Regions from separate parts of the Paenibacillus sp. 1-8 genome, predicted to be linked through region 1. Evidence: riboswitches for the same ligand, from Rfam matches in the RefSeq annotation. Region 1 holds a riboswitch; each other region holds the start of a gene.
What was found. Region 1 has a riboswitch for thiamine pyrophosphate ahead of AC0WRU_RS02700 (ABC transporter substrate-binding protein). Riboswitches for the same ligand answer to the same signal wherever they lie in the genome.

Region 1 (2,265 bases):
CGCGGGCTTAGCCATTTTTGGCTGGCGAGTACCAGCTTTTTATCCAGTTCCGGAACCGCTTTGGTCAAGATATCTGCGGCTTCTTCCGGGTGAGCGATGGTATATTCATAGCCTTGGGCGGTTGCGTCCATAAAGGCCTTGACCAGCTCGGGATCATTTTTAATGGTCTGTTCGTTGCTCACGATGACAGGTGTATAGTAATCCAGGCTTTTGGAATAATCTTTTACATACAGCATATCCAGTGGCTCACCCCGTAGTTGGGCTTCAATCCCGGTCCATGCGTAGAAAATCCAGGCAAAGTCGATATCCCGCTTGACGGCTGTAAAATAATCGGCATTGCCCATGTTGATGATCTTCACCTTGCTTACATCACCTTTGTCTGCGTCCATGATGGATTTCATGACCGCTTCTTCTACGGGCGAACCCCAGCCGCCGTAGGTTTTACCTTCAAAATCCTTCGGGCTCTTAATCCCGCGGTCAACCGGGGCTGCGAAGCCTGATGTATTATGCTGAATGACCGCAGCGATGGATACGAGCGGTACCCCTTGCGTACGAGCCTGTGTGACGCCCTCCTGATAGCTGATACCAAAAGGTACAGCATTGGAAGCAACCATTTGATCGGCTCCGCCCGAACCGGGCTGAACGATCTGTACATTCAAGCCTGCTTTTTCGTAAAATCCTTTGTCCTTGGCGACATAGAGGCCCGTATGATTCGTATTTGGCGTCCAGTCGAGCACGACTTTAACATCCTTGAGTCCCTTGGTCGGGGAGGTCGCTTGGGTGTCGGCGGCAGGAGCCGCGCCTTGCGGTGCAGAGGGGGAGCTTCCGCCGCATGCGGTCAGAGTCAGGGCCATGAGCCACAGACTGATCAGCCCCAGGCTTAACATTTTCATGCGCTTCATTGTTGTGTTCTCTCCTTTTATTACCCGTAATCCGTCGGATCAGACAGCTTATGTTTCCCATTTCACAAAAATAACCTCTGCCAGACGCTATCTGTTCCAACAACATCATCTTCAACAAAAAAAGCGCCCCGATGTTCCGGGACGCTTGCGCTTGTATATACCAAAGTAAGGGATGGCCCGCCGTAATAAGAAAAGAAAGGGCGTATCTTGCTTAAGCATTCCTACGCTGGCATTACCCAGATCAGGTTGTAAGGGTCAGTGTCTTGGGACACACTCTCAGCCGGCCGATTCCAGCACCCCTGGCATTGTATAGTCGAATGGGTTATTCAATTCGGGTTTACTACGACGATTATATGCCTAGAAGGCGGGTCTGTCCAGCATTGGGGAAGAAGTGACGGTTCATTTGCCGTACGCTAGGGTACACTTTTACTGTGAGCTTTGTTCTGAAAATGACCATGATCTTGTCGGAAACCAATTCACAGGAATTCTAATTTACGAAAAGGAGTTGTTGTACCGTGGGTAAAACGGAAACATTGGATCGCAGCCAACTGGAACAAGCCATTGTAAAGGCTTTGGATAACAACAAATTTTGCTCGTTGGGTACGGTGGAGGGCGGCAAGCCGAAGGTGCGCTATATGGCTCTTTTTAACGAAGGGTTGAACATCCATCTGGCAACGGATCGTAAAACGCATAAGGTGGATGAGCTAAAGGACAATCCGAACGCTTATTTGCTGTTGGGTTATGAAGTGGGCGGTACGAAGGAAGTCGTAGAGGTTGAGGCTACCGTCCAGGTCACAGCGGATGAGGGACTACGCAAGCAAGTGTGGAATGATTCGTTGAAGGAATGGTTTTCCGGCCCGGATGACCCCGATTATGTCATTCTGGATGTAAACCCGAATCGTATTGAGTACGTGGGTAAGCAAACTGGACGTCAGGTGTGGGAAAAATAGAATCGGATAGAATATAAGGAAACCAGCAATTCTCCAAGTTATTTGGGAGGTTTGCTGGTTTTTATGTTCTCGGAAAATTAATTATTTCTTCATAAATAAATAGGGTAAATGACTACTCTTTTGTCCCGCGTTGGATTAAAATAGGAATGGTGAGTTCAAAGCTTACATATATGTGCAAAAGTATGTGTATGAGGCCTACATCTTAATGAGGAGGGATATATTTTGATATTTCATAAAAAATGGTTTAGAGGGCTTACAGCAGCAGTCGTTGCCTGTAGCATGCTGGTGTTTTCAGCCGCTCCGTCTTGGGCTGCTAGCGAATCCAAGGATAGTGCTACAGTGAATTTGCGGATCATGGAAACAACGGATATTCATGCGGCCTTGATGAATTACGATTACTATGCAGACAAGGA
Region 2 (2,265 bases), 2.3 Mb from region 1:
GTCTGTTTGTACGCCACAAACTCGCCCATTCTGTACTACGAGTTGCTCCGCCTGTGTACCAGAGCATATTGTTGCTCCCAGTACGATAGCTGCCCCCGTATAAGCACGACAAAGCTGGGCAGGAGAAATCTGTGTCTCCTTTGATCGGTATATAGCCCCGATCACTTGACCATCCAAACCTGGAATTCGGCGGGCCAATTCTCTGGCATCCCACCACACAGGATGATCACCCTCTCGCGCAATAGCCGCATTCCAGCGTTTTTGCCCCTCTGCTTCCGAACGGAAGGGAGTCACGAATCCTTCTGTTCGGAATTCCACCGCAACACCGGACAAACGCTCCAGGTCACGAACCAGCTCGGGAAATGCATCCCGGCTTGTGCGAGCGAACTGTGCCAACTCCGGGTCGGTGAATTCTTCACTCTCTGCTGCCAGCATCCCAACCGCAGCCCCTGAGGCTCCCTCGCCCGGAATGAATCGTTCCACCAATATCGTACTGCGTCCCTCCTTGGCCATATGATAAGCAATGGAGCTACCGATGACACCTCCACCAATCACCAAGCATTCAGCGTGTCCAATAGCTTGTGCCTCTGTTTTTATCTCTGGCATATGTTCCATCTCTCCTCTCCACTAACGATTCTGCTTGCAGCGTCCTACTTCCGTTTCACCACTTCAGGCTGTGAACTACCCGATCCGCCATTCGCCTGTACGCCATCGCAGCCGCAACGGGGGACTCAGCCTCCCAGATGCCGGACATCACCGCAATTCCGCTTGCACCCGCAGTATACAGCTCGGGAATATGGCGTGGTTGTATGCCGCCTAGAGCAATTACAGGGATGCTCAGCAGCCTGCATATGCGCTCAAGCTGTGCTATACCTCGTGGAGTAACACCAGGCTTGCAGTGAGTCTCATACACATGACCATAGAGTACATAATCCGCTCCTGCCCGTTCGGCAGCCTGTGCCTCCTCCAAAGAATGCACCGACACCCCGCAGCGCGTACCCTCTGGAAGTATACTTTTGACATCCCCAACAGGTAATCCGTTAGCCGGTAGCTGGATAGCTCCAACGGAGGTAAGCAAAGCAACATCCACTCGGTCATTTACTGCAATTTGCTGTAAAGTAACTCCCAGATTTGCCATATTGCGGGTCAATGCAAGGAGTTCAGATGCACCCTTCTGCTTCAACCGCACGTGTACATAATGAACATACGGATGAATAGCAGCAGCCACTTGGGCAGTATGTGCATGTGCATCGGAATCGCCTTCCATCGTAATTACGTGCAATTCGATCTCATTCTCACCTCACAATAGACTAAATGGTTGTAAGCTGACCCTGTATCTTTACAGTCTCATATCGTGCTATACGGCATGGACTAGCCACGTTTACCAGCAAAAAAATGAAGGGGCACGGGATATGAACACGAACATATGAACACGAACGAAAACGCAAAAAAACCACTTCCCAAAGGAAGTGGTTTAACGTACGTCCAATAACCGAACGGACCATTATATCCGTATACGTATATCGTCCCACGTACAAACAAAGTAATGATTTCGTAACCTCGTTTGTACGGCGCTCACTTCCCTACGCTGGCATAACCCAGATCAGGTGCAAAGGGTCCGAAATCCGTTTATTCCGTCTCAGCCGCATGGGCGGCTCCCCTAGTGTAACTATTTTATTGTATCAGCTAAAGATAGCTTAGCATATTTTCCTATTCCTGCAAACCCCGCTTCTTGTGAAGCTTGGTACAGAACTGGATATTTAGTTGACTTTACTTGACCATTCTTCCACATTCCACGTTTTGGTTACCCAATCCTCGTAAAAGTCCGGTTCGTGAGATACGAGCAATACCGTTCCTTTGTATTCCTTCAAGGCACGTTTCAGCTCATCCTTCGCTTTGATATCCAAGTGATTGGTAGGCTCATCGAACAGCACCCAGTTACTTTCCCGCATTAGCAGTTTGCATAGGCGGACTTTGGCCTGCTCACCACCACTGAGCGCGGATAGTGGACGGGTGATATGCTCATTTTTCAATCCGCAACGCGCCAAATGCGCTCTTACTTCATGCTGGTTCAAGTGTGGGAATTCATTCCACACATCCTCAATCGGTGTAACTTTCTCTGCTCGTACTTCTTGCTCAAAATAAGCTGGCTGCAAGAAATCCCCTTGATAGGTCTTGCCGCTGATTGGCGGAATTTTTCCCAGGATGGTTTTAAGCAATGTCGATTTACCGACACCATTGTAGCCCACAATCGCAATTTTATCG
Region 3 (2,265 bases), 1.9 Mb from region 1:
CCATTCGGGATGCAATGTGGAAACCGGAATATGTGAAGGTCAAGGCCGTGGAAAGTGTCATACATCACCCTCACTAATGCTTCATTGGGGGAAGAGAATGCCTATTCAGACAGGCAGGATACGCCAGTTCAAGCAAGGAGGATCGAACTATGAGTGTCGGACATATCCTTTATATTTTGGTGCCGATTTTTTTCGTTATTATTTTAGGGTGGTTAGCGGGGCATTACAAAAGCTTTGACGCCTCTTCCTCGAAAGCCCTAAATGCGCTCGTCACCAAATTTGCGCTGCCCGCGCATTTATTTATCGGCATTACGACCACCAGCAGGAAATCCCTTATCGAGCAATGGTCATTCTTGCTGGCTCTGTTCATTGGCATTGTCGGCTTTTATGCTGTTCTCCTTCTATTGTCCCGCTTTGCGGGGAAGCAGTCGCTGAAGGATGCCTCCATGTTTGCTTTGAACTCGGCACAGCCGACCTTTGCTTTTATGGGCATTCCCGTGCTCGGCGCCATCTACGGCTCCTCAGCCGTGGCGATCCCCATTGCACTTACCGGCATCGTAGTCAATGCCGTCCTTGACCCGGCGGCTACCATTATAGCTACCGTAGCCAGCCGGAATTCAGGCAAGGAACAGAACGGTCACCTCGGAAGTCTAGTCTGGGACTCCATTTTTCACGGTTTAAGGGAACCGCTGGCGCTCGTGCCGCTGATTGGCGTGATTTTGACCTTGTTCGGCTTCCATTCACCGGATTTGCTGAGCAAATCGTTGAATCAAATCGGTGACATTACCTCCGGGGCCGCTTTATTCGCAGTCGGTGTGACCATTGGCGTGCGCAATATCAGTTTCAGCATAACCGCCATTGCTATCGCGCTGTTAAAAACGATTGTACAGCCTTTATTGATGCTGCTGATTGCCTACCTGTGCGGCCTTTCGTCTGCCGATACGGTGAAGGCAGTATTGCTCGTTTCCTTCCCTGGCTCAGCCGTCGCTGCCATGATTGCTACGCGTTTTGAAAGTCTGGAATCGGAAACAGCTTCCTCCTTTGTCATCAGTGCCGTCATTTCTCTTGCTACACTGCCTGTGCTCATTTCGCTATTGATGTAAATTGTTTCCTATTAGACATTGGACCCTGTCGCGAATTCTTTCGTGTAGTTGGAGATGACGGTTTAACATAACAGATGAACGAATGTACAGTAATAGTCAAAAGAATAGGAAGTCCACTAGGGGAGCCGATGATGGCTGAGACAAGAACGTATCTTGGACCCTTTGAACCTGATCTAGTTCGTACTAGCGTAGGAAAGTGGAGCCTTCGTATATAAGGTCCCTGGTGTTTTTTTGCGCATTGGACCTATGATGAAGCCGCTCCAGTTTTCGGGGCGGCTTTTTGGCGTTGTTCCGGAACTGTATTCTTACGGGACTTCCTGCTCTTGATTTTGGTGGAGGTGGGAAAATGAGCTTATTAGTGGCGGAGACGCGCTGCTTACAAAGGTAACTGGAGCAGGCTGCCCATGCCGTGCAGGGTCCGGCGATATTGCATGAGCTGCCTAAAGCGGGAATTCATGTGCCGATCGTCGGGATCGGGGGCATTACTATAGACCGTGTAGAGGAAGTGGGAACAAGCACGGGAACAGCGCGATACGTGTGTGAACGGAAATTTGCTGATAGAGGTATTTAACTACTGGCTGAGGCATCATTCGTCGTAATAAACAGAAGCAGTCTTCCTGAACAGATAGGCTGCTTCTGTTTATAGAGCATATCACTTATCCATGACTTGGGTGCAGACAAAAGATTTTTCTTTGAGGTAGTATACATTCCCTCGTCTCAAATCCAAATTAATTCATACTTATCCAGTTCGATCCTTTTATTTACAAAAAAAATGGACTAGGAGTATAATATTTTCGCGGGTATCAAGGTGAATTCTGAAGAAAGGGAGTTTATTTAGTCACGAAGAAAAAATTATGGGCCTTGCATTGAGTTCGTGTCTTTTATTGGGGAGTGTTCCCGCGTATGCTGCTGACAGTACGGTAGAACCTAACCAAGCAGTTGATCCAAACTTGGTAATCTCAACTAAGGAAGAATTGACTATCCCTAATAATGTAACTGTTTATTCAGTTACTGCGTTAAACAACGCTTCTATAACATACGATCACAATTCGGGAATTGATTGGGATAAAGGAAACAGACAGGTTTGGGGCAACACTCAGGCCCAGCAAGGGAATGTAAAGCTAGACAGTTATACGAGAGCACGTTTTGAACATACATGGGC

Region 2: it holds a riboswitch for thiamine pyrophosphate, as region 1 does, so the genes downstream of both, AC0WRU_RS13025 (thiamine phosphate synthase) here and AC0WRU_RS02700 (ABC transporter substrate-binding protein) in region 1, are expected to answer to the same signal.
Region 3: it holds a riboswitch for thiamine pyrophosphate, as region 1 does, so the genes downstream of both, thiE (thiamine phosphate synthase) here and AC0WRU_RS02700 (ABC transporter substrate-binding protein) in region 1, are expected to answer to the same signal.

What each region holds. Positions count from the first base shown of each region.
Region 1 covers NZ_CM149995.1:586,231-588,495, forward strand. The annotation lists gene AC0WRU_RS02700 (ABC transporter substrate-binding protein) at 1-902, opposite strand, end outside; TPP riboswitch at 1,104-1,213, opposite strand; gene AC0WRU_RS02705 (pyridoxamine 5'-phosphate oxidase family protein) at 1,418-1,852, shown strand; gene AC0WRU_RS02710 (bifunctional 2',3'-cyclic-nucleotide 2'-phosphodiesterase/3'-nucleotidase) at 2,075-2,265, shown strand, end outside.
Region 2 covers NZ_CM149995.1:2,880,672-2,882,936, forward strand. The annotation lists gene thiO (glycine oxidase ThiO) at 1-606, opposite strand, end outside; gene AC0WRU_RS13025 (thiamine phosphate synthase) at 662-1,282, opposite strand; TPP riboswitch at 1,564-1,672, opposite strand; gene abc-f (ribosomal protection-like ABC-F family protein) at 1,761-2,265, opposite strand, start outside.
Region 3 covers NZ_CM149995.1:4,166,799-4,169,063, forward strand. The annotation lists gene AC0WRU_RS19055 (NAD-dependent malic enzyme) at 1-77, shown strand, start outside; gene AC0WRU_RS19060 (AEC family transporter) at 150-1,103, shown strand; TPP riboswitch at 1,212-1,315, shown strand; partial or broken gene thiE (thiamine phosphate synthase) at 1,504-1,611, shown strand; gene AC0WRU_RS19070 (hypothetical protein) at 1,958-2,265, shown strand, end outside.